Regions from separate parts of the Marinomonas sp. NPDC078689 genome, predicted to be linked through region 1. Evidence: riboswitches for the same ligand, from Rfam matches in the RefSeq annotation. Region 1 holds a riboswitch; each other region holds the start of a gene.
The links. Region 1 has a riboswitch for thiamine pyrophosphate ahead of thiD (bifunctional hydroxymethylpyrimidine kinase/phosphomethylpyrimidine kinase). Riboswitches for the same ligand answer to the same signal wherever they lie in the genome.
Positions count from the first base shown of each region.

Region 2: linked by a shared signal. The riboswitch ahead of thiB (thiamine ABC transporter substrate binding subunit) and the one ahead of thiD (bifunctional hydroxymethylpyrimidine kinase/phosphomethylpyrimidine kinase) in region 1 are both predicted to bind thiamine pyrophosphate.
Region 3: linked by a shared signal. The riboswitch ahead of thiC (phosphomethylpyrimidine synthase ThiC) and the one ahead of thiD (bifunctional hydroxymethylpyrimidine kinase/phosphomethylpyrimidine kinase) in region 1 are both predicted to bind thiamine pyrophosphate.

Region 1 covers NZ_JBITUJ010000001.1:564,133-574,681, forward strand. Annotated here, with positions in the region: gene thiM (hydroxyethylthiazole kinase) at 1-112, opposite strand, end outside; gene tenA (thiaminase II) at 123-788, opposite strand; gene ACIGBN_RS02600 (ABC transporter substrate-binding protein) at 800-1,747, opposite strand; gene ACIGBN_RS02605 (ABC transporter permease) at 1,816-2,634, opposite strand; gene ACIGBN_RS02610 (ABC transporter ATP-binding protein) at 2,627-3,382, opposite strand; gene thiD (bifunctional hydroxymethylpyrimidine kinase/phosphomethylpyrimidine kinase) at 3,379-4,254, opposite strand; TPP riboswitch at 4,366-4,467, opposite strand; gene ACIGBN_RS02620 (ABC transporter substrate-binding protein) at 4,542-5,501, opposite strand; gene ACIGBN_RS02625 (FecCD family ABC transporter permease) at 5,498-6,010, opposite strand; gene ACIGBN_RS02630 (iron chelate uptake ABC transporter family permease subunit) at 6,007-6,549, opposite strand; gene ACIGBN_RS02635 (iron ABC transporter permease) at 6,546-7,505, opposite strand; gene ACIGBN_RS02640 (ABC transporter ATP-binding protein) at 7,571-8,401, opposite strand; gene ACIGBN_RS02645 (efflux RND transporter permease subunit) at 8,640-10,549, opposite strand, start outside.
Region 2 covers NZ_JBITUJ010000001.1:409,006-419,554, forward strand. Annotated here, with positions in the region: gene msbA (lipid A export permease/ATP-binding protein MsbA) at 1-649, shown strand, start outside; gene ACIGBN_RS01855 (3-deoxy-D-manno-octulosonic acid transferase) at 652-1,878, shown strand; TPP riboswitch at 1,903-2,015, shown strand; gene thiB (thiamine ABC transporter substrate binding subunit) at 2,060-3,061, shown strand; gene thiP (thiamine/thiamine pyrophosphate ABC transporter permease) at 3,061-4,665, shown strand; gene ACIGBN_RS01870 (ATP-binding cassette domain-containing protein) at 4,652-5,368, shown strand; gene ACIGBN_RS01875 (DMT family transporter) at 5,433-6,311, shown strand; gene ACIGBN_RS01880 (DMT family transporter) at 6,308-7,216, opposite strand; gene ACIGBN_RS01885 (MipA/OmpV family protein) at 7,321-8,073, opposite strand; gene rpsF (30S ribosomal protein S6) at 8,360-8,767, shown strand; gene rpsR (30S ribosomal protein S18) at 8,793-9,023, shown strand; gene ACIGBN_RS01900 (hypothetical protein) at 9,045-9,899, shown strand; gene rplI (50S ribosomal protein L9) at 9,929-10,372, shown strand; gene dnaB (replicative DNA helicase) at 10,499-10,549, shown strand, end outside.
Region 3 covers NZ_JBITUJ010000002.1:56,083-66,631, forward strand. Annotated here, with positions in the region: gene thiE (thiamine phosphate synthase) at 1-844, opposite strand, end outside; gene thiC (phosphomethylpyrimidine synthase ThiC) at 859-2,814, opposite strand; TPP riboswitch at 3,003-3,106, opposite strand; gene rsmI (16S rRNA (cytidine(1402)-2'-O)-methyltransferase) at 3,184-4,044, opposite strand; gene ACIGBN_RS03405 (penicillin-binding protein activator) at 4,077-5,924, shown strand; gene ACIGBN_RS03410 (YraN family protein) at 5,869-6,258, shown strand; gene ACIGBN_RS03415 (SIS domain-containing protein) at 6,264-6,857, shown strand; gene ACIGBN_RS03420 (ClpXP protease specificity-enhancing factor) at 7,024-7,407, opposite strand; gene ACIGBN_RS03425 (glutathione S-transferase N-terminal domain-containing protein) at 7,592-8,224, opposite strand; gene ACIGBN_RS03430 (cytochrome c1) at 8,325-9,095, opposite strand; gene ACIGBN_RS03435 (cytochrome bc complex cytochrome b subunit) at 9,096-10,334, opposite strand; gene petA (ubiquinol-cytochrome c reductase iron-sulfur subunit) at 10,334-10,549, opposite strand, start outside.

The DNA.
Region 1 (10,549 bases):
CCAGCAGAGCATTGGCTGTGTTGTTCATCACCACGTAATTGGTGATGTTCACCACTAAGGGTTTTTGTTCTCTCAGGGTGCGCAGTGCATTGAGAATAATGTGCTTATGCATGATGATTCTCCTAACGTGAAGCGTTTAGACCTTGCTGCCAAAAAGCCACTTCCATTCTGGTGGCGGTACAAAATACCTCAATCAGCTGTTGGCCTCGTTCACTGTTTATATCAATATTCTTCAGTAATGTATTGAAATACAGCGCGCCTTGTTTGGCGTGACCTTGGTAGTCGTCTCCAGCGTACAGCTCGATCCAACTCCTATATGGGTTGTTTTCCCACTGGGTATTGGCATCTAGGCTGATTTGTTCGCCGATCACGGCGTAACCAATAGAGCATGGCGCTAGGGCGGCGTAAAGGTCTACGAGATTGCCACTCATGCCAGCATCAAGAACGTATCGAGTATAGGCTAGGGTGCCGAAATCTTCTCTTTCTTGCTCCATTTGGTTTTCAGTTAATCCCCAGTCTTGGCAAAAGTTAACATGGTGGCTGATTTCACTGCTTAGCAGAGCATTTAATGTTGGCAAAGCTTGGCGCATATCGGTTAATGAATTGGCTTTATACACCGCCAGAGCATAGGCTCTGGCGTATTGTTTTAAAAACAAAAAATCTTGTTTTAGATAATGTAAAAAGCTGTCTTTGGGCAAGTTACCAGACGCCAATTGAGTAACAAAGTCATGCTTTGTGTAGGCTTGCCATTCTGTTTGGCAGGCGTCGATTAAATCTTGATACTGCATAAATCACCTGATTAGAAAGTAAGAAGGTAGTGTTTGGCTTCTGGTAAAGTGCTAATGATTTTATGATCGAATAAAAAGCGAGCGTAATGATCGTAACGGGTTAAATCCACGGCAGCAGGACGTAATGCAAAGCGAGAAAGTGTGTCTTGCCAAGCCATCTTATTAAGTGTGTTATCCAGGGTGTCTGGGGCGTAAGTGACAAATTCTTGCCACGCTTTTTTAGGGTGATTCACTATGTAAGTGGTGGCTTCTTCAATGGCGGTATTAAAGGCTCGAATGGCTTTTTTATTGTGTGCTTTTGCGTTTGTGACAAAAATCAATTCATCGTAATTTGGCACGCCGTTTTCTTCAGGGTAGAAGAGAACAGGCTGATAACCTTCTGTGATCAGTTGGTTCTTTTCAAAGTTACGTAACCCGCCCCAAATAGCGTCGACCTTCCCAGAAGCCAATGAAGAAGAAAGCGCCCAACCAACGTTCACTATTTTCACGTCATTAATGGTTAAGCCGACACTATTGAGCATGGTTCCTACCGTGGCTTCTTCATTGCCAGCGATCGAAATGCCAATGGTTTTACCTTTTAATTGGGCGAGAGAGTGGATGCCGCTCTTCTTCAATGTGATCAGAGAGTTAAGCGGTGTGGCGATTAAGGTGCCAGAGCGAACCAATGGTAACCCTTGAGCGATGTCCATGATCAAGCTGGGTTGGTAGGACACAGCCATGTCGACTTTCCCTGCCGCAACCAGTTTAGAAGGGGTGCTCGGGTCGGCGGGTTCTTGAATGGTGACCGCTAACCCCTGCTCCTTAAAGTAACCATGCTGTTGCGCGATAACAATGGGTCCATGGTTCGGATTGACGAACCAATCCAGCATGAGCGTGATTTTTTGTGTCTCGGCTAGGGCAGGTGTTGCCAGCAGTGAAGACGCCAAGGTTAATAGTGTGCTTGCGATCAGTTTTTTCACGTGTTTTCCTTTTGTTATTAGTGAGGATAGATAAGTGTTTTTCTCGGCCTTGTGGCTTATCGATAACATTAGTGCTCCCAAGGGATGGCTTTTTTGAGAGCAAAGTCCGTTGCAAAATACAGCACCACAGACAACAGAGATAAAATAAATAAGGCGGCAAACATGTCGTCGATCATCATTCGAGCATTCGCCTGTAACATGAGATAGCCCAAGCCAGCACTAGAACCGACCCATTCTCCAGCCACTGCCCCGATGGGGGCGATCACGACAGCGACACGAATGCCTGAGGCCAATGCCGGTAATGCCGCCGGTAGTTGAATATGGATCAGTTGCTGCCAGCGGCTAGCTTGCATTGTGTGAGCTAGGTCGAGAAAGCCTTTTGGGGTGTTGCTGAGTCCGTCGTAACAACAGGTCGTGACGGGAAAGAAAATAATGATGGCCGCCATCACGACTTTGGACGCAATGCCGTAATCTAGCCAAAGCATTAATACTGGGGCAATGGCAAAAACAGGGATGGCTTGGCTGGCAATCAATATTGGCAATAACCAGCGTTTTACTGGTTTAAACAGCAGCATTTGCAGAGCAAAAAATAGCCCCATGCTAAGCCCGAGCAATAGACCTAAAACAATTTCTTGGGCAGTGACCCAGGAGTGGCGCATCAGTACGTCATGGCGCACGAATAAACGGTCCAATACTGACAGTGGTGTGGGCAAGATAAACGAGGGCAAATCAAAGACGACAATAAGCCCCTGCCAAGTGGCCAGTATGGCGAATACTATGATGATGGCGCGCAGCAGTGTGTGAAACGACTTATTGAAGGCGGGGGTGCCATTGCGTGCACGACGGCTTTTTTTAGGCGGACTGGCAAGAGGCGTCAAATTAATCATTGTCTTGCTCCAATCTGTGAAAAATCTGCTGCTGAACATGGGCCGACTCTGGGTCTAATTCTCTTGGTGGAAAAAGCTTGGGTAAGGCTAATGGCTCTGCTTGCGCGGGTGAATTGGTGAGAATGTATAAACGTCCGGCTAGGCGTACCGCTTCTTGTGGGTCATGGGTGATGAGCACGACGGTTTTGTTTTTTAATAGGGTATAGGAAAGGCGCTGTAATTTATGTCGTGTTACCGCGTCCAACGCCGAGAAAGGTTCGTCCATTAACACAAAAGGTTTGTCCTGCATTAGGGTTCGAGCAAGCGCGACACGCTGACGCATACCGCCAGACAGTGTTTGAGGCAGTGCTTTTCGAACGTCAAGTAAGCCAACGCTTTCTAATAAAGATAAGGCTTTGTTGCGAACCTCATCGCTTACTCCTTGCTTGTTAAAGCGATAACTTAGGCACACATTGTCTTCGACTGATAGCCACGGGAGCAGCAAATCTTGTTGCGCCATATAAGCAATTCTATGCTGAAAGGGGAGGCCGTCGCTGCATTTTACCTCGCCGTGCCAGTCTACTTTATCGTCCAGTAAACCCGCTAAATAACGCAACAGTGAGGTTTTGCCACTGCCACTGCGACCCAGCAAGCAGGTCCATTCTCCAGGGGGAATCTCCATCGATAGCTTTTCCAATGTGGCCTTGTCTGCGCCATGGTAATGCAGGCAGGCTTGCTGGATGGATAACCCCAGCGGTGCGTTACTCATTGCTTTATGTCACTCTGGTTCAGCGCGAAAAAGTGATTTACAGGGCCATGACCCTGGCCAATTTTTAGCTGGATTGCGTGGGCAATTGCTTGGCTAATGTAGTTTTTAGCTTGGTGAACGGAAGTGTGTAAGGTGTTTCCTTGGGCAAGGTAAGAAGCAATGGCAGAAGAGAGGGTGCAACCTGTGCCGTGGGTGTTTTTTGTGTCAATGCGCGGCGCTGAGAGTCTGTCTACTGTGGTTGCCGTGATGAGCAGATCAAGGCTGTCTGCCTGCTGGTCTAAGTGTCCGCCTTTTAACAATACCGCTTTAGCACCGAGAGCCCTGAGAGCCGCCACCATGGCGAGCATGTCATCCTCGTTGTTAGGCAGTGGCAAACCGGTTAACGCCGCCGCTTCAGGCAGGTTTGGCGTAATGATGTCGACGAGAGGAAAGAGCCTTTGCTTAAGGGTATTGATGGCGTTTTCTTGCAGTAATAAATCGCCACTGGTAGCGATCATGACAGGGTCTAGCACGATGAACTTAGGTTGATACTGCAGCAGTTTATTGGCCACGGTTTTGATGATGTCGCTGTCCGCTAACATGCCTATTTTGACCGCGGTGATATTGATGTCGCTAAACACCGCGTCTAGTTGGTTTTCAACATGGTCTAATGGAATCGGAAAAATAGCAGAAACACCAAGGGTATTTTGCGCGGTGATCGCGGTAATGGCTGAGCAAGCGAAGCTGCCGGTGGCCGAGATGGCTTTTATATCTGCTTGGATGCCAGCGCCACCGCCACTGTCTGAGCCTGCGATGGTTAATACAATCGGCGTAGCAAGATTTTGCGGTTGCTGAGATCGAATGTGAGACGAAGTAAATGATGGACTAGACATATGAGCTCCTAACGGTGGTGCAAGGAACTACATAAGCAAATTTGATTAGAAAGGCTTCTTTGAACGCTTTATCGAGAAGCCCAAATTGCTATATGGGACACAGTGACTAGCACTGTTATCACAATAGTTCCCTACGCCAGTGTTAACTGAATCAGGTTCAACGGGTCTCGTGTTATACGATCTCAGCAAAAAAATGCCCCCCGACTATGATGCTAAGGATGTTAACAAGATTTGATTAAAGACTCATCACTTTTTAATCCTAACGGCCTTAATGATGACATTTTCGCTTATTTAATGGGCTCATCTAAGTGTGGTTTAGGTGTGAGGTGTGCTTGTACTGCCATGGTCATGGCTTCGAGCCCTGCGTAAGAATTGGATATCGCCGCATCCCGGGAAACCAGCACATAGTGACCTTTTTTGCAGGCGCTTAAAAATTGGCAAAAGCCTGGCAAAATGGCGTTCATCTTGGCTATTTCTACTTCTGGTTTTTGTGCAGAAAAATAAGGATCAAAGATAATGTCTGCGTCTAATTCAGGTAAACGCTCAGCGCTAAAGTCGACGCGTTCCCCTTTAGGGATTTGATTGATAATACTAGGGAACTGAAATCCTGCATCTCGCAAGACACGGCCGAGGGAGCGGTAACTGTGGTAAACGCTAATTTTACCTCGTAATGGTTGCATCACAGAGACGGTGATCTTGTGTGTGTCTATGGTAGCTTTGAGGCTTTTAATTTGCTCTTTATAGCGTCGTTCAAGAATCGCTAAGCGCTTTTCTGTGTGGGTGATTGTGGCAAGCTGTTGGTAGACATGGGCAGCGTCTAACCCACTGTCGAGTGAGATGGTCGGGGCAATATTTGCCAGTAAATCCACCGGCGTCGGACGCGAATTAGCGGTGATGATCAGGTCAGGCTTTAGACCTACGATGGTTTCTAAATCGACGTTAGTCGCCCCAATAAAAGTAATGTCGCTGTTGTCAAAATCCACCCCAGTTAATAATGCGCTAGAGCGAATATAAGGTGTGCCATTTTTGGAAATTCGACCATGGCTACCAATGGGCATGACACCGAGCTCAATCAAAGGGATGGTAATGTCGATGTCATACACAGAGACAATGCGCACAGGGTGACTGGGAATGGTCACTTGGCGGCCTAGATCATCGGTGAAGGAGACGGTTGTGGCGGAGAGGCCCTTGGCTGCCGAAAAGGGGCAGCCAAGGGTGATGAACAAAATAAGCAGTAGTCGGTTCAAAGCTGGTTCCTACGAGTCCAAAGAAGAATAATCAGCGTGGGCGCGCCTATCACGGCAATGACAACACCGGTCGGCAATTCGACTGGTGCAAAGGCGGCACGGCCTAGCGTGTCAGCAGCCAATACCAAAATAGCACCGATTAAGCTGGTGGAAATTAAATGATAACGGCTTGAGTAATTCGGTAAAAAACGCGCCAAATGCGGGGCAATCAAACCGACAAAGCCAATGCTGCCAGCCACAGACACACTGCCAGCAACAAGAAAAATAGCGACGCTAAAGCGAATGATATTGACCCATTTCCGGCGCACTCCCAAACTGGTGGATAGTGCGTCCCCAAGTGCTTCAATGTCGGCGGAGGGCGCATTGAACAAGAGGGCAATGAGACAGATAGCAAACAAGATGGCTACGAGCTGAACGCTTTGCCAAGTGGCGCCTTGTAGGCTTCCCGCGATCCAGATCAACACGGTTTGTAGGTCTTTAGTGTCGGTGGCGGCTAACAACACCATCATGGCGCCGACAAAAACCAAGATAAGCTAATGCCGATCATGACAAATCGAATGCTTGAACTGCCTCGAGCAAGCAATAACACAAAGACGCCGCTGGCCAATCCGCCAATCATGCCCACCAGAGGACGCCACGCCAATGAGAGTCCAGGAGCGGTCAATATTAGCGCAACAACACACAGAGCTGCGCCTTCTCGAACCCCTAAAATAGAAGGGTCAGCCAATCCATTTCGTGTGAGAGATTGCATCACGGCACCCGAGCAAGCCAACATTGCCCCGCAGCATACAGCTAGAGCGATTCTAGGGGCGCGAAATGCGTCTAGAATCAATAAATGAGAGAGGTTTGTTGTTGATGTGTTTGGCGTTTCTAGGTGCAAGTAAGCCAACACAGAGTGCAATGGAATGGCCTCGCTTCCAGTGGTTAGGGCGAAGAATATGACGCCCATTAAGGCTGTGAGTAACAGCCCAATCGTCAACAAAGACGCGAGATGAATACGGATCGAATAGTGCCCCGATCTTAGGGACAGCGGTGAGCTGGCTATCATCGCATTCTCCTCACAAAAATCCAGAGAAAAACAGGCGCGCCGACTAGGCCGGTTAATGCCCCTGTGGGTAACTCTTTTGGGGCGAATAAGCTAATGGCTGCGATATCGGCCGCCATTAATAACGCCGCGCCAGTGAATGCCACCAATAGAAGGGAGAAGACACTTGGGCGTGAGTGTATGCCGCGCCAAAGTGAGGCACAAATGAGCCCGATAAACCCTATGGGTCCGACCACAGACACCGCGCTGCCGGTGAGTAAAGCGGCCGCACAAAGAGAGAAGAAGCGGACTTTTTGGATCGATGCTCCCAAGCCTTTTGCCATGGCGTCGCCTAACGACATGGCGCTTAACTGCGGCATAATGAGCAGACTCAGGGCGAGTCCAGCCCCAGCAAAAGGCAAACTGATTAACACCGAGTGTAAGTTTGAGCCTGCGCCATCTCCAATAAGCCAGAAACGCAGTTGATCGAGCGTGTCTTCATCCAGAATTAACACAGTAGAGGTGATCGCACCGGCTAAGGCTGAAAACGCAATGCCGCAAAAAATCAATTTAAGCGGCTGCAAACCTTTTCTCCCGGCTGAAGAAATCAGCAAAACCAAACTGAAAAGTAGGCCAGCACCAACGCTCGCAACCAGTGGTCGAACTAGGGTAAACATAGGGGCGATAGGAAAAGCGGTAACCAATACGACGGCAAGACTGGCGCCAGAATTTAACCCAAGCAGTTGTGGGTCACTCAGACGGTTGCGCAGCGTCACTTGCAATAAATACCCCGCAATAGCCAAGCAGCTGCCTGCGAGTAACATTGCCAATACTCTGGGTAATCGTAATGATATCAACACCCTATGATCAAAATCATGAGGGTTATAGTAAAACAAGGCCTGGGTTAAGGTCGTTAACGAAATAGCGCGTGCGCCGTGCAACAAATGAAGTCCGCTTAACGCAATAACGAGAACCAACATGAACCCAAAGCGTGATCTATTGGACCATGGTTGAGTGTTGCTAGCGCGTGAAAGTAAGCTCCTGCTCATGCCACAGCCGATGCTTTAGGGGTTTGCTGTGACTTAGGCAGAAAAATGGGTAAGCCTGTTTCAGGGTGGGTGACGGCCAGAACTTGGGTCTCAAAAACCTCTTCTACCATCTTGCTATTACAGTGTGATGGGTGACTTAGCGTATGGCGAATTTCCCCTTCTTTTAAGAAGATTAAATGGTCGGCGTATTGCAGTGAAAGGTTGAGATCATGCAATACACAAACAATGGTTCGGCCATGTTGTTGAACCAGATCAACCAGCATTTCCAGTAGCTCGACTTGATGGCGCATGTCTAAAAATGTTGTTGGCTCATCGAGCAATATGAGGTTGGTTTCTTGGGCTAACACCATGGCAATCCAGACGCGTTGGCGTTGCCCACCAGACAGGCTATCAACGGGTCGTTCTGCCAATTCTTGAGTGCCGGTGACAGCCAGCGCATGATCTACGGCGGCTTCGTCTTGCTTGCTCCATTGTTTTAAGAAGCCTTGATGGGGAAAGCGACCGCGGGAGACAAGGTCTTTGACGGTTAAATCTTCTGGCACTATGGGGTGCTGCGGAAGCAGGCCTAATTGGCGTGCCACCTCCCGCGTGGGGAGTTGTGCAATGTTGTTGCCTTGTAGCAGAACCTGTCCTTTCATTGGCGAGATTAAGCGCGCCAAAGTGGACAGTAAGGTCGATTTTCCTGATCCATTTGGGCCCAGTAAGACCGTCATTTTGCCATCAGGAATAGTAAGGTTGATGTCTTTTAAAATCTGCTTGGAGCCATGGCCAGCATCAAGATGGAGAGTGCTGAGTGGGGCGGCTTGGCCATGTGAAGAAACGGTCATTGATGAATGTCCTAATAAAGCGGTTTTAATCTTGCTTGGCAATACAGTTTAATAATTGAAGTGATAATAGTTATTGTTAACTTTTTGATGGGCGTATTCTATGGTGTCTATGGTCAAAAATCACGACAAATTTGTCTCGATTGGTGATGCCCTAAGGCTTATAAACCTCTAGGGCATCTAACTGGCTAGCGAGCTAAGGCGGTTTTATTCTGTTTTTTGTGGTTGGGGAAGAGCGCCTTTATAAGACGCCATCAAAGGGTTCTTGAAGCGCAGGCTTTCGCCGTTTTAGTCGCGCTAGAAGGCGCTGGATGTCCTCTTTAATCATTAAGAGGACAGGAATAAGAACCAATGTGATTATGGTGGCGAACATGATGCCATAGCCTAAAGAGACGGCCGCAGGAATCAGCATCTGAGCCTGTCTTGAGGTTTCTCCGAGGATCGGCATAAGCCCTGCGAAGGTGGTAAAAGACGTTAATAGTACTGCGCGTAACCGGCTACGGCAGGCTAGATTAATGGCCTTTTGCACGTGGCTGGTTTCTTCTTTGCGAAGCGCATTAAAGCGTGACACAAGCAATAGACTGTCGTTGACCACCACGCCGCTGAGCGCCAAGATGCCGTTTAAAGAAAAAATGCCCAAAGGTAAGTCGTTGATCCAATGGCCAAGCAGTGCGCCAATAATCCCAAAGGGAATTGCCATCATAATGATGAGCGGCTGTGAGTAAGATTTGAGTGGGATGGCAAGCAGAGCATAAATGATCAATAAGGCGATCAAAAACATGTTTGACATGGAGGACTGAGTTTCAGCGCGTTGCTCTGCTTCCCCAGAGAAATACACGTCGACGCCTGGGTATTTTCGTTTCATCTGAGGCACCACAGCTTGCTGTAAGTAGCTGACTACTTCGCTGGCGGACATGGTGTCTTTATCCACCTCGGCGGTGAGAAATAAAGAGCGTTTCGCATTGATTCGAATGATGCGAGTTTGTGCCTCTTCTTGCGTTAACGTGGCCACCGAGGACAGGGGAACGTAGGTGCCATCCGATAAGACTATTTTGGTATTCAGCACCGCCGCAGGAGACTCTTGTTGCGCCTTTGGGTAGCCTAAATGGACTTCGATTTCCGTGTTGTCGCGCTGATACTTTTGTACCGTAATGCTGTCAAAGTTATTGTTTATTTGAGTGGCCAATCCAGCCGTGGTTAAGCCTAATAAACGGCCTTGTTCGTTGAGGGATAAAGCAAGGCGTGACTCTGTTGGCTCATCGTTTTGCTCTATGCCTGACACCGCCGGTAAGGTGTCTAGTTGCGCCAGCATATTGTGCATAGCGGCACTGAGTACGCTGTTGTCGTTGCCTCGTAATTCGATTTTAAGATCATCTAATAGCGCTCTTGAGCTGCTAAGGCGCAGACTCTTAACGCCTTCTGGCGTGCCTGCCAGCCGCTCCCATTGCTGAACAAATTGCGCGGCGCTGTAAGGGCGAACCGTGTCTAGTTCAATGCGCAAGCGGCCACTTTGGTCATTCGTGGCAGTAACTTGAATGTTGTTAATAAACGAAGCCGTACTTTTTTGATCGGCGCTGGTGTCTTTTTGATTGGCGCTGGTGTTTTCTTGATGAGTGTCACGGGCCATTTTGTGGCGTAATTGCTCATCGGCTTGATAGGCGGTTTTTTCCAGAAAAGAGAGTACTTTGCTGGTTTGCCCGTAGCTAACATCGTTGTACATAGCGAGCTCACCACGTACGGTGTCGCCAGGGATTTTAGGAAAGAAACTAATGCGTAGCGCGCCAGTAAAAGGCATCGACATCACCAGCATAAACACAGCGACAAACAGCACCAGAACTGCGTATCGATAGCGTAAAGCAAGGTCGATAAGAGGGCGATAAACTTTGTCGCTGAACCATTGAAGGCTAGCATCAGCACCCTGCTGAATCATCCCCCAGGAGCGTGATAAGACATTTTTATTGATCGATTTGCGGGTGTTAATGTGCGCCAAATGCGCGGGCAGTATGATTTTAGATTCGATGACAGAAAGCACTAAACAGATGGCAACCACGATGGCGAATTGAGAGTAAAGTTGCCCCAATCGACCGTCGATATTGGCTAATGCCCAAAAGGCGGCAACGGTTGTGAAAACACCAAATAGGGTCGGTACGG
Region 2 (10,549 bases), 160 kb from region 1:
AAAGCTTGCGTTGGTTGGTCGTTCAGGCAGTGGTAAGTCTACTTTAGCCAACCTGATTCCGCGTTTTTATGATGTGAACGATGGTTGCTTGTTCATTGATAATGAAAATATCAATGACTACCAACTAGATGATCTGCGTAAAAACATTGCTTTAGTTAACCAGCAAGTCGTACTTTTCAATGGCACTATTCAAGAAAATATTGCTTACGGTGGCTTGAAAGACGCTTCAGAAGAAGAGGTGATTGAAGCCGCAAAAGCCGCGAATGCTTGGGGCTTTATCCAAGAGTTAGAGCTTGGTTTGCAAACATTGGTGGGAGAAAACGGCGTATTGCTTTCTGGTGGTCAGCGCCAGCGTCTTGCAATCGCCCGAGCGATTCTAAAAAATGCGCCTATCCTGATTCTTGATGAAGCGACTTCTGCACTGGACACAGAGTCTGAGCGTGCGATTCAGCAGGCGTTAGACACATTGATGGAAAACCGTACGACTATTGCCATCGCGCATCGACTGTCTACGATTGAGAACTCAGATATCATTGCGGTCGTGGATCATGGCCAAATTGTTGAAATGGGTTCCCACAGTGAATTGTTGGCGAAGAATGGGGCCTATGCACAGCTTCATAATCAACAATTTAGCGATGTTGCTGAATAATTATGTGGCTTTATCGTCTTCTCTTGTTGGCATTGACGCCGCTTATCTTAGTCAAGGTTCGGCGCTTTAGAAAAAGCTACCCTGCGTATCGAGCTCGTGAAGCCTTTGGTTTTTGGCAGCCGGTTAAAGCGGATATTTGGATTCATTGTTCGTCGGTTGGCGAAGTGTTAGCGGTGCGACCTTTGGTGGCTCAATGGGTAGAAAAATACCCTGAGCGTCCCATTTTGATCACCACAATGACGCCGACTGGTGCCGAACAAGTCGAAAAAACGTTTCCGTTTGCGGTTCATCGATACTTGCCTATGGATTGGCGGTGTGCGGTGAAACGTGCCTTAAAGCAGATTGAGTGTGATCGTTTACTGATTGTGGAAACAGAGCTTTGGCCAAACCTTCTCCTTCAGGCGAAGCGAAAAGGTTTGCGTATCAATATCGTGAATGCTCGTTTAAGTGAACGCTCCTTTAAGCAGTACCAGAGATTTTCTCGACTATCGAAGCGTTTGATGGCATTGCCGAACAGTTTCTTAGCCCATGCACAGGCAGATGCGGAGCGCTTCAGTGCATTAGGGGCGAATAATGTATTGGTCACAGGCAGTATTAAGTTTGATTTGAGTGTGCCTGATTCAGTGGCTGAACAAAACTGGCATCGCCAAATGTCGAGCTCGTTTGTTTGGACCGCAGGCAGCACGCACAATGGTGAAGATGAGCCTTTGTTAAAAGCCCATCAAGCGTTAGTGGAAAAGTACCCAGATGCCTTATTGATTCTAGTGCCTAGGCATCCAGAGCGTTTTCAAAGTGTGTATCAACTAGCGTGTGAGTATTTTGACAAGGTTGCTTTGCGTAGTCAGGTAGAGCCTCAATGTTGGGCGGGGCTTAACGTTGTTATCGGTGACTCTATGGGTGAACTGATGCATTATTATCAGGCGGCAGACTTGGCTTTTGTTGGTGGCAGTTTGGTAAAACGAGGCGGCCATAATCCCATTGAACCTGCTTTGCTGGCTCGTGCCACATTGGTTGGGCCCTTTACGTTTAACTTTGCGGATATCACTGAGCAGTTGATAAAGCAGCATGGGGCGATTCGTTGCCAGAATGCAGATCAGCTACAAGAGGTGGTTATTTCACTGGCAGGCAAACACAGTCAGTGTCATCGTCTTGGGCAGGCTGCGTTGCGTTTTGCACAGCAAAATCAAGGGGCGGTCACACGGGTTTTATCTGAAATAGACTTCCGTTAAACGACTCTTTACAATAGTCCCACTATATATCTCATGGGGTGTTTTGGTTGTATTTTAGCCAAAACTGAGAAGCCTTTGCTAACCCATTGAACCTGATCCAGATCATGCTGGCGTAGGAATCGAGATAGCAAGCCTTCCTTGCCATTTCCCCTGTACGCCGCTCATTTTTAGGAGCGACACAATGAATAAGTTTTTACTAAGCAGCTGTGCCATCGCAGGGGCGTTACTGTCTTTCTCAAGTTCTTCTTTTGCTGAAACCTTGAACGTTTATACCTATGACTCTTTTGCTTCTGATTGGGGGCCAGGTCCAAAAATCAAAGCCAATTTTGAAAAGGAATGTGGGTGTGACGTTAACTTCGTAACGGTTGATTCTTCGGTTGGTATCTTGTCTCGGGTACAGCTGGAAGGGAAAAGCTCAGAAGCGGATGTGGTGTTAGGCTTGGACCTTAATTTAATGCAAAAGGCCAAGCAGACTGGGTTATTGGCAGAGTCAGGCGTCGACACAAGTCATGTTGTGACCCCCACACCTTGGACAGACCCGGTTTTTGTGCCTTTTGATCAAGGCTATTTTGCTTTTATCTATAACTCAGAAACCTTGTCATCACCACCGACGAGTTTGCAGGACATTGTAGAGAATCAAAATCTGCGGGTGATTTATCAAGACCCAAGAACCAGCACCCCAGGGTTGGGGTTATTACTTTGGATGAAGGCGGTATACGGTGACAAGGCTGCAGATGCGTGGGCGACACTTGCCAAGCATACCGTGACGGTTACCAAAGGCTGGTACGACGGTTACAGTCTGTTCTTGAAAGGTGAGTCGGATGTCGTGTTGAGTTATACAACGTCTCCTGCTTATCATGTGGTCGCAGAAGGGAAACATCAGTATAAAGCCGCGCCTGCGAGTGAAGGTTTTTACCCTCAAGTGGAAGTGGCGGCGATGTTAAAAAATGCCCCTCATCCAGCCTTAGCGAAACAATTTATGTCATTTATTTTAACGCCTGGTTTTCAGTCCACGGTGGCTACAGGTAACTGGATGTTTCCTGTGATCAAGCAAGACAAACCGCTGCCGGCGGTATTCAATACCTTGCCTAAACCTACCAAGGTATTGACCTTGGACGCCGATGAGGTGGCACAACAACGTAAAGCTTGGATAAATGAATGGCTTGAGGCAACGACGCGCTAATGATTTACCGCTTGTCAGTCATGCGTCAGTTGGTGCGGCTATTGCCCGCGTTAATTGGCGTCTTGCTTTTTGTGCTTGTTGGAGCCGCCAGTTTGGCGGCTCTTTTACATCATATGGACATGTCGCAGTGGAAAGGCTATTTACAAGACGCCTACTTGTGGCGAATTATTCGATTTTCATTGTGGCAGGCTCTATTAAGTAGCGTGCTCAGTTTGCTGATTGCTATTCCGGTAGCCTCTTGCTTGAGTCATCGGGAATTTAAAGGCAAACGGGTTTTGTTGCAGCTGTTTGCTGTGTCTATGGTGGTGCCTACCATAGTGGCAATTTTAGGCATTGTGGTGGTTTATGGTCGCTCAGGCTGGCTAGCAGATGGGTTGGGGATTCATGTGCCCCTTTATGGCTTGTTAGGGATTCTGCTGGCGCATGTTTTTTTTAATATGCCATTGGCAGTGCGTTTGCTTATTCAAGGGTATGATTTGATCCCTTCTGGCCAATGGCGGCTCGCGTCGCAACTGGGGTTTTCAAGAGGAACCTCCTTTCGTCTTATTGAATGGCCTTACATTAAGAAAGTGTTGCCAGGCGCTTTTGTATTGATCTTTATGCTTTGTTTTTCCAGCTTTTCTGTGGTGTTAAGTTTAGGTGGCGGGCCTAAATCCAGCACCTTAGAAGTTGCTATCTACCAAGCGCTACGCTTTGATTTTGATTTGGATAAAGCCAGTTTTTTATCGCTTCTTCAGGTGGCGATTTGTACCTTGGTCGCGACCTTGATTTATAAAGTGGCTCCTAAGAATCAGCAAGACGTTAGTTTGTTGAGGGCGCAATGTTATTTTGTCAAAGACACGCGTGTAGCTCGTTGTTTTGACGGTTTTATCATGACGCTGGCGCTGCTGTTGGTGCTCCCCCCTTTTGTCGCTATTTTTGACCCTATTTTCTCAGCCCAATTTTTGCCAACTTTATTGGCGCCAGCAACGTGGCAGGCGTTGTGGGTGTCATTAAAAATAGCGCTGCCTGCGGCCATGTTAAGTGTGTTGTTAGGGGGCTGCTTTGGGGTGTTGGCTCGCATGGCAATGGGTCGAGGCTGGTGGGATTTTTTGCCCAGTAAATTAGAGCATTTGGGGAATATGATTTTGATGGTGCCCGGGCTTGTGTTGGCGACAGGGCTTTTTCTGTTATTGCGTAGCCTTGGTTTCGGACTGCAATCCAGCTATTGGGTGGTGGTGTGGGTGAATGCCGTGATGGCGTTGCCTTTTGTGCTTAGGGTGTTGATGCCCGTGTTGTACCAGCAAGAGAGGCGTTATCGAAATGTGTATTCGAGTCTCGGTATTTATGGTTGGTCGCGCTTTAAAATTGAGTGGTCGTTAATTCGCTCGAGCGTGGCTCAAGCGTTAGGATATGCACTCTTGTTGTCATTGGGTGATATGGGGGTTATCGCGCTATTTGGTAGTCAAGGGTTGGTGTCCCTGCCTCTTTACTTGTTCCAGTTGGTTGGTTCTTACCGTTTAGAAGAAGGGGCTTGTGTTGCGGTGATATTGATTTCTCTTTGTCTTATTTTGTTTTATCTTGCCACGCGCGTTATCGGAGGAAAGTCAGATGTTAGAGATTAATCTCCAATACGATTGGGAGCAATTTCATGCCGCCTATCAAGTGTCTATTGAACCTGGCATGACAACCTTGCTGGGGGCGAGTGGGGAAGGTAAAAGTACCTTGCTTCATTTACTTGGTGGGTATTTGAAAGGACGCGGAACCTTGTCTTATCAAGGCGAGGATTTTTCAGGCTTAGCGCCTTTTGAACGTCCGATCTCTACCTTGTTTCAAAGTGACAATCTTTTTCCTCAGCTAACGGTTTGGCAGAATGTCGCTGTGGGACTTGAGCCGTCAATGCGGCTGACGAATGAGCAGCAGAAAAAAGTGGAGTGGGCCTTGTTGCAAACACAGTTAATGGCGAAGCGGGATCAATACCCTCAAGCCTTGTCTGGTGGGCAGGCGCAGCGGGTCGCGATCGCCAGAGTGTTGGTGCGTAAAAAACCCATCTTGTTGTTAGATGAACCCTTTAGCGCCTTGGACCCTATGTTACGAGAAGAGATGCTCAAGCTGGTTCACGATGTAACAAAAGAGTTTCATTTGACGACGGTTTTTGTGTCCCACATGCCAAGCGAGGCCTTGTTGGTCGGTGGGCGCGTGATGTTGATCGCAGGCGGTCGAGTTGTGGCCCATGAAGCGGCCGATGTTTTAGCCTCTGATGTTATTCCTAGCACTTTTTCTCATTACCTTGGCACGGCAAATCGTTCGACAAATGAGATGAAATGATTTAATTGTTGAGTCGTGCGCGGTCACTGTTTGGCCGTATTATTACAATGGAAGTGAGGTGTGTGTGTCACTGGAACTCAATGAGAAGCAGAGGCTAAAAAAAGGCATATTGCTGACGATTGCTTATGCGTTTGTTATGTCGGTGACTGGGCTTGCTGCAAAGCAGGTGCAGACGACCATAGCGGTTCCAGTGTTGGTATTTTGGCAGAGTATCTTTTGTGTCGCCGTGCTCTATCCGCAATTACGAGGCCGCTGGCAGCGCCGACCTATCGCTATTTGGAAAATTCATTTTCTACGCAGTGTGGGAGGATTTACAGGCTTTTTGTTTTATTACTGGGCGCTCAATCACATCCCTTTGGTTGAAGCGACCTTGTTGCGTTACTGTGCGCCACTTTGTGTGCCCTTGGTGGTGTTTATTATGCATAAAGTGGCCGTGCCAAGCGCCCGTTGGGTCCCTCTTGTTATTGGCTTTATTGGCGTGGCTTGTATTATTCAACCGACGCCAGAGCACCTTAATCCGTGGCATTTAATCGGTTTTCTATCCGCCATTGGTTTGGCTTTTTCTATGGTGACGACTCGTATGTTGTCTCATCAGGTGAGTGGTCAAGAAACCATGATGATTTATTTTTTGATCTCGGCAGGGCTGTCATTCTGCTTAGTGTTAATACAAGGAGACAGTTTGTTATTGCCAATGGCGAGTTGGCCATTGGTCGCGGTAGTTTGTATCACCTTGTATGTTGGTATGTTTCTCTACACCAAGGCCTACACTTATGCACCGGCGAGTGTGGTTTCTCCGGTAAGTTATGCCGGCGTAGTGTTTAGTGGCTTATGGGGATGGATGGTGTGGGGGCATGTACCAGATGCCTTTGCTTATGCGGGGATGGCATTGATCTTTATAAGCATCCTTATTAGTACCCGCATCGCAAAGAGTCAAAGTGCCTAGTGTTGTTCGGCTGGTTTGAGGTGCATCAGTTTTTTGTTTAATAGGGTGGCGACGAAAATGCCCGAAAAAATCAAAACAATGCCAATGTAGTGGAAGTGATAAAGTTGTTCGCCAAGAAACAGCACAGAGAGTGAAATGCTAAACACAGGTAACAGATGAATAAATTGCCCTGCAGTGGCAGCCCCTAGCTTTTGCACACCTAAGTTCCAGCAAAGGAATGCCGCCAAAGAAGCAAACAATCCCATGTAGAGCAAAGTTCCCCAATTAATGGCGGATAACTCATTAAGCGACGTTGTGCCGAAAATGAAGAACAGCGGTGCTTGAATGGCGGTGCCAACGAATGCCGTGGTCGTAAAAAAGCCGATAAGAGACATCCCTTTGGGGCGTTTAGCGATCAAAACAGAATACACGGCCCAACTGATTGCCGCGGTAATGATCCATAGATCCCCTTGGGATATGGTCAAATGCAGAAGAGTGTCTAGGCTGCCTCGACTAATAATTTCAATCGCGCCTATGGTTGATAGAAGTATGCCTACGTTTTGTAGCCAGCTGGTTTTGCTGCCGAGTAATAGCCTAGCTGTGATGAGGATGATAACAGGCACAATGGCGTTGAGCAGCACGGCGTTGGTGACACTGGTTGAGGTTAAACCAATGTATAAAAAAAGGTTGTAGTTACAAATACCTAGCCAGCTAAACAGTAACAGCAGAGGCCAGTTCTTCACAATTATCGCGCGTTCTGCCCAGACTTTTTTGTAGGCAAAAGGCAGTATGATCAGGCAGGCAATACTCCAGCGTAAGAAAGAAATAGAAAAGGGGTCAATGCCTTCAGAAACGGTGAAACGTCCTAGTACATAATTACCAGACCAAAAAAGCACTGGCAGCAGCAAGTAAACAAAAGCGGGCATGTAACATCCTTATTAGAGTGTGGCTGTTTGAATCAGGTGTCTGATCAAATCGCTCTGACGACAGTCGATTTTAGATTGTCGCCAGAGTGGTTACCTTACTCTGCTTAAAACTTATAAATAATGCCAGCCCTAGCAATGCTTTTATGGTCTTTTTCAACGATCGGACTGTCTAATACGTTACTGTTGTATTTTACGTAGGTGGCGCTTAAATTAACCGTCAATGATTGTGTGATTGGGTAAAAACTATTGAGAGTGACACGTGTCATGGTCGTTGAAGGCGCGTTATAGGCGCTAATGGCCCCGCTTGTTTTTGCCGCTTCAGACGAGCTGACGCCCAATTGATAATCGCTCATTTCGCTGCTCATATAGCGATAGTGGATGGACGGAATAAGGCGCCATTTTTGTACTTGAATAGGATAACCCGCGCCGACTTCAGCATAGTAACCACGGTTAGTGTCGCTTACATCTTGGGCGAGTTTGGCCGAAAAGAAGCCAATCTTCGCATGCACTATGGCCATGACACTGTCGTCACGATCATCCAGTTTTTGAATGTTTTTATCGTCTGAGTCATCAGGATCAAATTCGGCAAAATGATAGCCAAGACCAACGCCTATATTGCGTTTTGAATGATTTGGCAAAAAATTATAACCAAGCTCTGGCCCTTTTAAGTAGAAATGTTCGCCAGTATAGGCAACAAACGGAAGCACTTTAGTGTCACTGTCAGTGTCTTTATAAATAGAAGTCGCATAGATGCCCATGACGCCTACGCTGAAATCACCGCTATCAGCCAGAGCCATGGCTGGCGATAATGGAAGTAGGGCGGCGATGAGAATGCCCATGTTACGGCGCGATATCATTGAGTTTCTTCCTTATTTAATTAAAGACCTAGGTTGTTTTATGGTAAATAGACGAGTGAAATATGTAAACGAATACTAGCTATGCCTATTTATTTATAAGAGTGCGCGGGCTAGACAGCGAGCTAATTGCTTTTAAAGAAAGAAAAACCTTCTTATCAAGGTGCTCTGCGTGTTTATTTATTGTTCTGTATGCTATACAATTCGCGTCCCTGTAAATCTATACTCCTTGTCTCAAGGCTTCATAACAGGGGGAGCGTAGAGGCTAGAATCCATAAGGAGAGCTTAAATGCGTCATTATGAAATCGTCTTTCTGGTTCACCCAGATCAAAGCGAACAAGTACCAGCAATGGTTGAGCGTTACACTAACCTAATCACTGAAGATGGTGGACAAGTTCATCGTCTAGAAGATTGGGGCCGTCGTCAACTAGCTTACCCAATCAACAAAATTCACAAAGCACATTATGTTCTTATGAACATTGAGTGTTCTGACAGTGTTTTAGCTGAATTAAACGATACTTTCCGTTATAACGATGCAATCATCCGTAACTTGGTGATTCGTTGTAAAGATGCGATTACTGATGTATCTCCTATTAAAGCTTCTGAAGGTCGTGAAGATCGTCGTTCTGCTCCTCAACGTGAAGAGCGCAACAACGAAACAACTGAAGAAGTTGTTGCTGAAGAATCTGAAGATTAATCAATATTTTTATTAGGAGACACGTATGGCTCGTTTTTTTCGTCGTCGTAAATTCTGCCGTTTTACAGCAGAAGGCGTTAAACAGATCGATTATAAAGATCTAGAAACACTGAAAGGTTATGTTACTGAAACTGGTAAAATCGTACCTAGCCGTATTACTGGCACTAAGGCACGTTACCAGCGTCAACTAGCGACTGCGATCAAACGCGCTCGCTACATTGCTTTGCTTCCTTACACTGATAGCCACTTCAATTAATAGGTGGAACGAAGTACCAGAATGAGCGCTTTAGCGAAATGGGTTATGACACGTCCGCGCAATGCCATTATTGGTGTTGCTGTTTTCAGTATCATACCCTTACTGTTCTGGGTGTCTGCCGCCATTATTGGTTTGGTAGTACTTCGTAGAGGTGTTAAAGAAGGAATACCTGTATTAGCTTGGGGATGTCTACCTGCAATAGTTTTGTGGGCATACCAAGGTGATGCGACAGCACTGATGGTGTTGATAGACGTGACTTTGTTGGCTTGGTTACTCAGGGCAACAACATCATGGAGTTGGGTGTTAATGGTTGGCAGTTTTATTGCCGTCATCAGCACTTTTCTGCAGCCTTTGCTTATGTCAGACATGTTGAATTTAGTGACAACACTGATTCATCGAATTTTGACATCGGAAGGGGTGGTAGTACCGGACAAAGGTATTATCTTTCATCAAGCGGTAGTGGCCTTGTCCATTATTCAGGCGATGATTGCTATTGTGTCGCTCTTTTTAGCGCGAAAATGGCAAGCAGGGCTCTATAATCCTGGTGGATTGCGACATGAATTTCATCAGCTAAGACTGCCGATAGCGTTTAGCTTGGTTTTAGGTGCCATGGTGTTACTAGGCGAAAGCTTAGGAGGATCGTACCTTGTTTTATCTCAAGCGGCCATTCCAGCCTTAGTGTTGCCAGGCATTGCGTTAGTGCATGGTGTTCTAGCAAAAAAAAGAATTGGGATTGTTGGACTGATTGCATTTTATCTTGTGGGATTCTTTGTTCTAAACGTCTATTTCGCAAACATATTGATCGTACTTAGTGTGATTGATAGTTTTGTAAATATTCGAGAACGAATCCAAGATAAGTCATCCAGCATCAAGTGATAGTGAATGATTAATTAGAGGTGATCGAGATGGAAGTTATTCTACTCGACAAAGTAAACAAGCTAGGTGGTATTGGTGACGTTGCAGTCGTTAAACCAGGTTATGCTCGTAACTTTTTGATTCCGAACAGAAAAGCTGTAATGGCAACTAAAGCTAACTTGGCTAGCTTTGAAGAACGCCGTGCTGAACTTGAAGCTCAAGCTGCAGAGCGTAAAGCTGCTGCTGAAGCTCGTGCTCAAACACTAGAAGGCAAAACTTTCAAATTCGAAGCGAATGCTGGCGATGAAGGTAAACTTTTTGGTTCTATCGGTACACGCGATATCGCTGAAGTAATTTCTGCAGAAGTAGAAGTTTCTAAAGCAGAAATTCGTCTTCCTGAAGGCGCTATTCGCCACACAGGTTCTTTCGAAGTTGACGTTCAAGTACACCCAGAAGTGGTTGTTACTGTTACTTTGGAAGTTGTTGCTCAGTAATTCGTTTCGACGAAAACTGATCAATAAAAAAGGGTGTCTTGTTTAATACAAGATGCCCTTTTTTTGTTGTTGTCATGATAAGCTAATCCCCTTGTTTTTCCTCTATTCTGGTTCGGGTGTTTTTACGTGCAATTAAACGATTCTGAAATCGCTTCTATTAAATTACCGCCTTACTCT
Region 3 (10,549 bases), on a different contig from region 1:
AAGCGAGCGAATCTACCACCGGATACAAACCAAATTTCTGCATATCGATAGCAGTAAATGACAAATCACTCACGTCTGCGGACGCCACTGAACTGAGCGCTGTGATGCTGGGCAAATACTGAGTGTGTTTCGGCCAACCTGCACAGCCCTCGAGATCACTGGCCAAATAGGTCTGGCCCATAGTGATGGCATCCAAGGTGTCATAACCATGGGCTAAGAAGCAGGCCAACGAAAAGGTACGGGCGTCTTGTTGAGTTTGCGATAATTTCTGATGATGCGCCGCAAGGGAAAAACCGCACGATTTCTGGTTCGCTATCAAGCACAGCGCTCCGCTCTGCTCATCGCTCAAAAGCCAGCTGGCCTCAGAGACAGAAAGCCAAGGCTGCAACGCAGTGTTAATGTCCGTTACTGACCCTGTGTTAAGGCATTCTACCAAGCAATCAAGCTGACGCTTGGGCGCCACAATGAGATCTGTGTTGGTTATCAATTCCGTTAAAAAACGATGGCAATTCACATTGGCATTGACCTCAGCGTTCAACACCACACTAACCGACGGCAACAAAGCTTTGATTTGCTTAAGCCATTTAGCACAACACACCACCAACTCATTTGATGGTAATGAATGCAAATAAATAACATCTGGCATCGATTGATCAAGCAAGCTTTGCCATTGGTCATCAAACTGCGCAAACGAACAAGAGACGCTTGACGGCTCGGCTTGCCGATACGTGTCTATATGCTTTACAACACACTTTAAATGCTCAGCAACCGTGGCTGACAAGGCGCGCGAACAGGCCGTAGCCTGTCGCGCGCCAACTTGCCAAATAACCGGAAGTTGATTCATAGTCGTTCCTCGGCTTACGCCAATTTATCTGTCGTTAATTTATCTGTCGTTAAGTAAACATCACTGCCTAGTTCACGAAACTGTTCTGACATTTTTTGCATCCCTGTTTCTGCCTCATGCTCAGCCGCAACAGCCGCTTGATCTTCTAAGCCTTTTGCGTAATCACGCACTTCTTGAGTGATTTTCATTGAACAGAATTTCGGTCCGCACATCGAACAAAAATGCGCCACCTTGCCCGATGCCTGAGGCAAGGTTTCATCGTGATAAGCCCGCGCCGTGTCTGGGTCCAGAGCAAGGTTAAATTGATCTTCCCAGCGAAACTCAAAACGCGCCTTAGATAAGGCGTTGTCGCGCACTTGAGCACCTGGATGGCCTTTTGCTAAATCGGCTGCATGAGCCGCAATTTTGTAGGTGATCAAGCCTTCTTTGACGTCTTCTTTATTGGGCAAACCCAAATGTTCTTTTGGCGTCACGTAACACAGCATGGCACAGCCATACCAGCCAATTTGTGCGGCACCAATGCCCGACGTAATGTGATCATAGCCAGGGGCGATGTCTTGTGTCAGCGGACCTAAGGTATAAAATGGCGCCTCATGACAATGCTCTAATTGCTCCGTCATATTTTCTTTGATCAGTTGCATTGGCACATGCCCAGGGCCTTCGATCATCACTTGCACATCGTATTCCCAAGCCACTTTCGTCAACTCACCCAAAGTACGCAGTTCTGACATTTGGGCTTCATCGTTGGCGTCCATAATCGAGCCTGGGCGTAACCCATCGCCCAATGAAAGCGACACATCGTAGGCGGCACAAATTTCACAAATGTCGCGAAAACGTTCATACAAGAAGCTTTCTTGATGATGAGCCAAGCACCACTTCGCCATAATGGAGCCACCACGAGACACAATGCCCGTTAAGCGTTTGGCGGTCATTGGTACAAAACGCAACAGCACACCCGCGTGAATGGTGAAGTAATCCACCCCCTGCTCCGCTTGTTCGATCAAGGTGTCTTTGAATACTTCCCAATTTAGCGCTTCGGCAACGCCATTTACTTTTTCTAACGCTTGGTAAATCGGCACAGTACCGATCGGCACAGGCGAATTACGCAAGATCCACTCTCGGGTTTCATGAATGTTTTTACCGGTCGATAAATCCATCACGGTATCGGCGCCCCAACGGGTTGACCAGACCAATTTTTCGACTTCCTCTTCAATCGACGAGGTCACGGCTGAGTTACCAATGTTGGCGTTCACTTTCACCAAAAAGTTACGACCTATGATCATTGGCTCGCTTTCAGGGTGATTAATATTGGCGGGGATAATGGCGCGCCCAGCGGCGACTTCATCACGAACAAACTCAGGGGTAATGCGTGTTTGAATGTTTGCACCAAAACTTTGGCCGGGATGCTGCTTCAGCAACAATTCGCTTTTTATCGCGTCTAGATTTTGATTTTCACGCAGCGCAATGTATTCCATTTCTGGTGTCACAATGCCTTGTCTAGCGTAATGCATTTGAGTGACACACTTGCCTTTACGGGCTTTACGAACAGTTAGCAGGTTCTGAAAACGCAGGGACTCTAGAGCAATATCACTTAATCGTGCCTTAGCAAATTCTGACGACACCATGGGTAATTCATCCGTGTCGTCTCGACGTTCAATCCAAGGAGCGCGCATGGGAGCCAACCCTTGGTGGACATCAATATTGGCTTCAGGATCGGCGTAAGGGCCTGAGCAGTCATAAACGTAAATCGCTTCATTTGGCTCAAACGTTAAGTTGTCTGGGTCTGATCCGATCGGCGTATCTGTCAGATTGATTTTGCGCATAGGCACACGAATAGAGTCTTCTGAGCCGGTTAGGTAAATACGCTCAGAGGCAGGAAAAGGCCTTGCTTGCAATGACTCAATAAAAGATTTGGCGTCAAGGCGTGCTTGATCGCGTGTTTTTTTGGTGGTTTTTTGTGGTGTCGACATAAGCAGTTCCTACTAAGAAAAAAATAGAGAATTGCTTGTCTGGGGTGCTGTCTTACGAAACAAAAGCCCGTTATTTAGGCGTTTTATATCGCAAAAAAGATGAGTCCTGTGGATCTGTTTGAATGAGGAAAAATGACGCGACATCAATCGAACAAAATACACAGGAGTTCATTTGATGCAGATAAGAAAATGGAGACTTTCTTGTTTCCTACGCGGGTCTTAACCCGATCAGGTTCTGCGGATCCCGCACTAAATATGCGATCTCAGCCAAATGGCACTCCGACAAGTGCCAACGAGTATACTCAGTCTTAATCTAATGTAAACACTCAGTGCTCACATTAGATTCGACCAAACGATCAAGAAAAAATGCTACTCGCCTTGCATTTCCAAGGCCATTTTATAGAGGTGATTTTTCTTCTCTCCGGTTAATTTTGCCGCCATCGACGCGGCTTGTTTAACAGGTAAATCTTCCAAAAGAATGCCCAAGATACGCTTTGATTCGAGTTCTTTTTCGTCGCCGCTTTCTTGAATAAAGCTCAGCATGACAACAAACTCACCGCGCATCTGGTTTGCGTCGGCATCAAACATAGCAAGAATTTCTGCGGCTGTGCCCGACAAAAAGGTCTCGAACGTTTTGGTTACTTCACGGGCAAGGACCAATCTAGCATCATCCCCGTAAACATTTAAAACATCCTTAATTGAATCATAAATACGGTGCGTGGATTCATAAAAAACCACCGTACCAGTTTGTTTTTTCCATGACTCAAACAAGTCGCAGCGTGCTTTTGACTTTGCTGGGACAAACCCTGCAAAAAAGAACTGATCCGTTGGTAAGCCCGAAGCACACAAGGCAGAAATCAAAGCACAAGCACCAGGCACTGGTGTCACTGTTAAGCCGCGAGCACGCAAGAAACTGACAATGTGGTAACCCGGATCAGAAATAAGTGGCGTACCGGCATCCGATACTAGGGCAACATTCTTCCCCTCTTCCAACAAGCTAGCGACGTACTCAGACTTGTCTTTTTCATTATGATCGTGGATCGAAAAAAGTTTGGCTTCGATGCCAAAATGATTCAACAATCGACGGGTGTGACGAGTGTCTTCTGCCGCAATATAGTCTACATCGCGTAAAGTTTTTTCAGCTCTTATACTAAAATCATCAAGATTGCCTATTGGGGTTGCAACTATGTAGAGCGTCCCCCTCACATCATCTGAACTATGTGCTACCATATTGCCTCTTTTATCTGTCATTTTATGAGCTTATGAGCCTAATTAATCTTCGCATCATATCATTAACCGTCTGTACATTTCTGCTAAGTGCTTGTAGCTCGACGAATTTAAATAGATCGCAGGGCACTTTACCGCAATATACACCGCCAAGTAGTCAAGAAAGCACCGCGCCTGACAGCATCTACCATCCGTATCAAGCGCCAAAAGAATTGGTGACCGCGTACGACAACGCGCTGCAATTTTACAAAGACGGTGAGTATCAAAATGCTCACGATACCTTGGGTGAGAAAATACTCATTACGCCCTCTCGCATCCAATTTAAGGCGTCTTTATTAGCGTCTTTGATTGCCGCAAAACTGGACGATCCCATCAAGGCCATGGCGTTATTAACACAAGCCAGCCAACTGGATTCTGCCCAAGAGCCGAGCAATCAAATTCAGCTTAATGAAACCAAAGCCATCGTGTTGGAACACACAGGGCATTGGTCACAAGCCATTACACTCAGGCTTTCACTAGATGACTCTTTGACGGGTGATGACAAAGCGTATAACCAAGCCGCGTTGTGGGCCAGCATTCAAAACCTGACCGACACCCAAGTGCAAGGGCTCGAGCAAAGCTCGCAACCTAATCTAGAGGGTTGGCTCACGATCAGCAAAATATTGCGCAATCAAACCCTATCGATTGAACAACAACTCACTCAATTCCAACACTGGCAAGCACAATACCCAGAACACCCTGCGGCGCTTAATCCACCACTGGATTTTAAAGTGATCGCCAAGCTGGGTGAAATGGCGCCAAAGAAAATCGTCCTAATGTTGCCAATGAGCAACAAACTGGAACGTGCATCCCAAGCGATAATCGATGGTTTTTTCTCCGCCTATTACCATCAGAAAACCAAACGAGCTGATATTTCTATTATCGACACCGACAGCTACCCAAACATAGCTGATGCACTCGCGGCAGCAAACGCGCTGCATCCTGATGTGATTATTGGGCCTCTTAAAAAGAGCAAGGTCGCACGCCTTAGCCAATTAACATTGAGCCACCCTGTTATTGCGCTAAACCAACTGGGCACCAATGCTTATGTTAATAACCTCTTCCACTTCTCGTTAAGCTCCGAAGACGACATTCACGAACTGATCCATTTCGCGAAGCAAGCCGGAGCGAAAAAAGCCGCTATTTTGAGCACCCAAAGCACTTGGGCATTAAGACAAGCGGATGAATTTTTACAAGCGGCCAAGAAAGAAAACATTAGCGTTGCCGCTAACCTTTCTTATAAAAACGCCTCACGAGACCGTCAAAATACGGTACAAAAACTGTTACTGGTGAATGAGAGCAAGCGTCGCATCGCCCTCATTCAGCGCTGGACAGGGGAACAAGTGGACAGTGTTACAAGACCTAGGCAAGATTTAGACTATGTGTATTTTGTTGGCAAACTGAGCGATGCAAAACAAGTTCGCCCTTTGCTGGATTACTACTTTGCCAAAAGCATCCCTATGCTGGCCAGCAGTACGCTTAACGATACGCCACCAGAGCGCAATATAAATTTTAGCGACATTGAGCGCATCCTATTTACAGAAATCCCGGCCATCGCCCAAAAAAGCAGTCTACTTGATGAAGTCTCAACAGACCGAGATTCTAATATTCTGCGCCGTTTGTACGCGCTCGGAGCGGACGCCTATTTACTCGCTAACCGCTACCCTTTGTTTGTACAACTAAAAAGTACGCGACTTTCTGCTAATACAGGCATTATTACCATGGATAAAAATGGTATATTCCATAAACGACCTGAGATTATGACTTACCGAAAAGGAAATTTGGTTAATGCCGTCAGTACTCAATTTTTTCACAAGGAAGAAACGGAACTCCCCGAAGAATAACGGGGAGAAAGCCGAGCAAGCGGCTGAGCTTTATTTACAGCAGCAAGGATTGCGACTGATCGATAGGAATTTCCACAGTCGCATGGGAGAAATTGATCTCATTTTCCTAGACAATGATACCTATGTGTTCGTCGAGGTGCGCTTTCGCGCCAACGCATCGCATGGCAGCGCCGCAGAAAGTCTCAATCCGTCAAAGCTTAAAAAAGTCAGATTGACCGCGGACTACTGGTTACAACAAAACAATAAATCAACAAATGCCTGTCGTTTCGACGCCATATTGTTTGATCAAGAAATAGACACTCAACATTTAACTTGGCTTAAAGCAGTATTTTAACCATTATGGATTTTCAAGAAGCGATCTACACTCAATTTGCCCAAAGTTTTGAGGCTCAGCAACAAGCACTAGAAAGCTTGCCCCCTTATATAGAACACGCGGCTCGAGTCATTTTCTCAAGCGTCGCTTCTGGCGGTAAAGTAATTTGTGTGGGAAACAGCACAGGCTCACATTTGGCTCAGTATTTTAGTACTCTGATGTTAGATCGGATGGACAGAGAGCGCCCCGGCTTGCCAGCCATCAACCTAAGCGGCGATGGCGCCGCCCTACTCGCAATCACTCACAGCGACAGCTACCATGACGTTTTCTCTAAGCAGATAACCGCCATTGGCAACCCTGGTGATATTTTGTTTGTGATTGCCAATCGCGGTAACACCTCGCCCATCATTCAAGCCATCCAAGCGGCCCACGAGAGAAAAATGAACATTGTGGCGCTGACCAGCCCAGAAGCCAAAAACGTGTCTTCTTTGACCTCTCGTGACGACACAGAAATTAAAATCAACCTACTTGGCACCGCCCGTGTTCATGAATGCCAAATTACCGTTATCCACACCTTGATTGATTTACTCGAACGTCAACTGTTTGGTTACGACGAATAAATCACGCCTTTTTTTCAAACACAAAAACACCGCTAAAAAATACCAAAAAAAAGAGCCTCACGTGAAGCGCCCCATGTTGGTTATCCAACCACCAGGAGCGACTTCATGCGCAGGCTCTTCTTTTATCTGACATTGTCTTATTTCTGCGTTTAGTCGCGAATTCAGACTATTTGACCACTTTTAATGTGAACGCTTTCTTTTCAGGTTTCGGTGGCGTTGGCTCTGTTGGCCCTTCTGGAAACTCTTCGTCAGGAAACACAAAACCGTCGCCATTTTCTTTGGCGTAAAGGGCTAAGGCCGCCTTCATAGGAACATACACCTGCATAGGCTTACCACTAAAGCGCGCTTCAAAAGACACCGCGTCTTTGTCCATAATCAAATGACGCACGGCAGACATGCTGATATTCAATACAATCTGACCGTCTTGCACAAACTCTCTTGGTATTACAGCACCTTCGTGGTCTGCATCAACCAAAAGGTAAGGCGTCATATCATTGTCGGACACCCACTGATACGCCGCGTTCAGCAAATAAGATCTTTTAGGTAACATTACAACTCCCATGGTTCTCACCTTTATAAACAAGGCAAAACCGATATTCGATATTTTACTTTACGTCAAATTCGATCAGCGCCATAACAGTGCATAACCGATACTATCTTTTCGTTGTTCAGCAAACAATTTGTACAAAAAAGGAGCCATACAAGCTCCTTTTTCACATCAAATACCAGACAAATTAGTCTAGGCGCATTTCTTGTTCTGCTTCAGATAGGCTCTCTTTGAATGACTCACGAGAGAAAACCAAGTCCATATACTTATGCAGTGAAGCCGCTTGGTCTTTTGGAATGTCTACGCCCAACGCAGGCAAACGCCATAAGATAGGCGCAAGACAACAATCAACAATCGTAAACTCATCACTCATAAAGTAAGGTTTTTCTTCAAAAATTGGTGATACGCTGATTAAGCCTTCACGCAATTCTTTTTGTGCTTGCGCCACTGCTTCTTTGTCTTTACTAGAAAGAATCAAATCAACCAATTTCGCCCAGTCACGCTGAATGCGGTACATGTACAAACGGCTTTCTGCACGAGCAACAGGGTAAACAGGTAATAGAGGCGGATGAGGAAAACGCTCATCTAAATATTCCATCATTACGTTTGGCTCATAAAGAACCAAATCACGATCTACTAAGGCTGGCAATTCATTGTATGGATTCACATCAGCCAATTCATCTGGCTTATTGAATGGGTCCACATCAATGATGTCAACAGTAACGGCTTTTTCAGCCAGCACGATACGTACTCGATGACTGTAATGATCTTCGCCATCGGAGAAGAACGTCATTGAAGAGCGCTTAGCAATAACACCCATGTATAACCCCTATCTTAAAAACAACACAAGCCCAAAAGGGCAAACTAATAAAATGGCCAATCAACTCGTCTTGTTAAGACTCACTGACCAGTCGATAATTTTATGCAAGATCCCGCCAAAACTCTCGCTTTAGCAGATAAGCAAAAAGCACAAACAAACCAATAAAAAGCAGCACTTTCAATCCAAGAGACTCCCTGTCCGACCGCGAAGGGTCTGAAGTGTAAGCCAAAAAATTCGCGATATCATACGCCACTTTTTTAAACTCTTGATCTGTCAGTTGACCTTTTTTTATTCCATCAACAATACCACATTTTGAATCACTCAATAGAGTCGATAATGAATACTTGCCATTAAAGGCATTCGCTGCTTCCTCGCAGCGCAGCTGTCTCTCCCCCTGCAAATGTTCTAACACATTTGGCATCATGGAATCTGGAGAAACACTATTATTCACACCAAAAGGGCGCGTTTTATCCTGATAAAATCCCTGCAAGTAGCGATAAATCCAATCTGGACTATGGCGACTCGCGGCCAGCGATAAATCCGGCGGAACAACACCAAACCAAGCCTTAGCGTCCGATTTTGTCATTGTTGATGTAATTTGGTCGCCTATTCTAGCATATTTCGGCAATAAATTTTCGGCAAATAACGATTTAGGAATAGTTAAATCTTCTGCGACTCGACTATATCGTACATATTGCAATTGATGACAACCGGAACAATAGTTTGAATACAAAGCAAAACCGCGCTGTAAGGACGGGAGGTCACCGGCATCAGGGGTTATTTTATCCAAAGCCGCGGTTTCTGCTAGCGCCAAAGGCACACTTAATAAGAAACACAACGCTAAAATAACTTGTCGCCAGATAAGCTTCATTTACTGCACCCTTTCTGGAACAGGCAAGGTCGTTTCATAGCGAGAATACCAAGGCATTAACAAGAAGTAAGCAAAATACAGCACACTACACAACTGCGCGATGCCCGTCGAAAGCGCGCTAACAGGCAGACTCCCAACCAAACCCAAGAGCACAAAGCTGAGACAAAACAGCATCAAGAAAAGCTTACTTAATCGACCTTTATAACGAATGGATTTCACAGGGCTTTTGTCCAGCCATGGCAAAGCAAAAGGCACAACCACCGCAGACACCATAACCAAGGCCCCTAAAAATTTGGCATCTAAACCAAACAACGAAAAAGTCACTGCCCGCAACATGGCGTAAAAAGGAGTGAAATACCAGAGCGCAGCAATATGCTCAGGCGTCTGCAGCCGATTGGCAGGCTCCAAATTGGCCTTCTCTAAAAAGTAACCGCCCATAGTCGGAAAAAAGAACACCACAATACAAAACAAAAACAAGAACACACCGATGGCCAAAACCTCTTTGCTTACAAAGTACGGCGCAAAAGGAATCGTATCCAAAGGAACGCCGTTTTGGTCTCGGTGCTTCTTAATGTCTATGCCCGCAGGGTTATTGGACCCCACGTGTCGCAACATGGAAAGGTGCAAAAAAACCAACAACAAAAGCAACAACGGAAAGGCAATCACATGCAAAGCATAAAAACGCTTTAGCGTTACGCCAGAGACAAAATAATCCCCTCTGACCCACTCTTGCAAACTCGTGCCCACCACAGGAATACTGCCAAAAATAGAGGTAATCACTTGCGCGCCCCAATAAGACATTTGCCCCCATGGCAACAAATACCCCAGAAAACCCTCGATCATGATGACAAAATATAAAGTCATCCCGAACAACCAAACAAGCTCTCTCGGTTTTTGATAAGAGCCATACAACAAGCTGCGCAAAACATGAAAATACAACACAATAAACAGCGCTGAGGCGCCCGTGGTATGCAGGTAGCGAATCAACCAGCCATAAGGCAGGTCACGCATAATATATTGGATCGATGCAAACGCCTTCTCAGGTGAAGGCTCATAACTCATGGCCAACCAAATCCCAGTGAGCAACTGATTCGCCATCAAGACGAGAGCCAGCACCCCAAACACATACATAAGATTGAGGTTTTTAGGCACATGATATTCGGTGAAATGCTTCTTATACAAAGACTTAATAGGAAAGCGCTCGTCTAACCAATCCACCACACCACGCAATACCGCCATTAGGCCTTAACCTCACGGCTAACGCCAATTTCAATCACCGTGTCGGTTTTATAAAAATAAGGCGGCACTATTAAATTCGCTTGCGCAGGATAATGCTTGTACGCCCTTCCCGCCAAATCAAAACGAGAGCCATGACATGGACAAACAAAGCCGCCCTTCCACGATGCATCCAAATTTTTAGCGGCGCGGTCAGGGCGATACGTTGGTGAGCACCC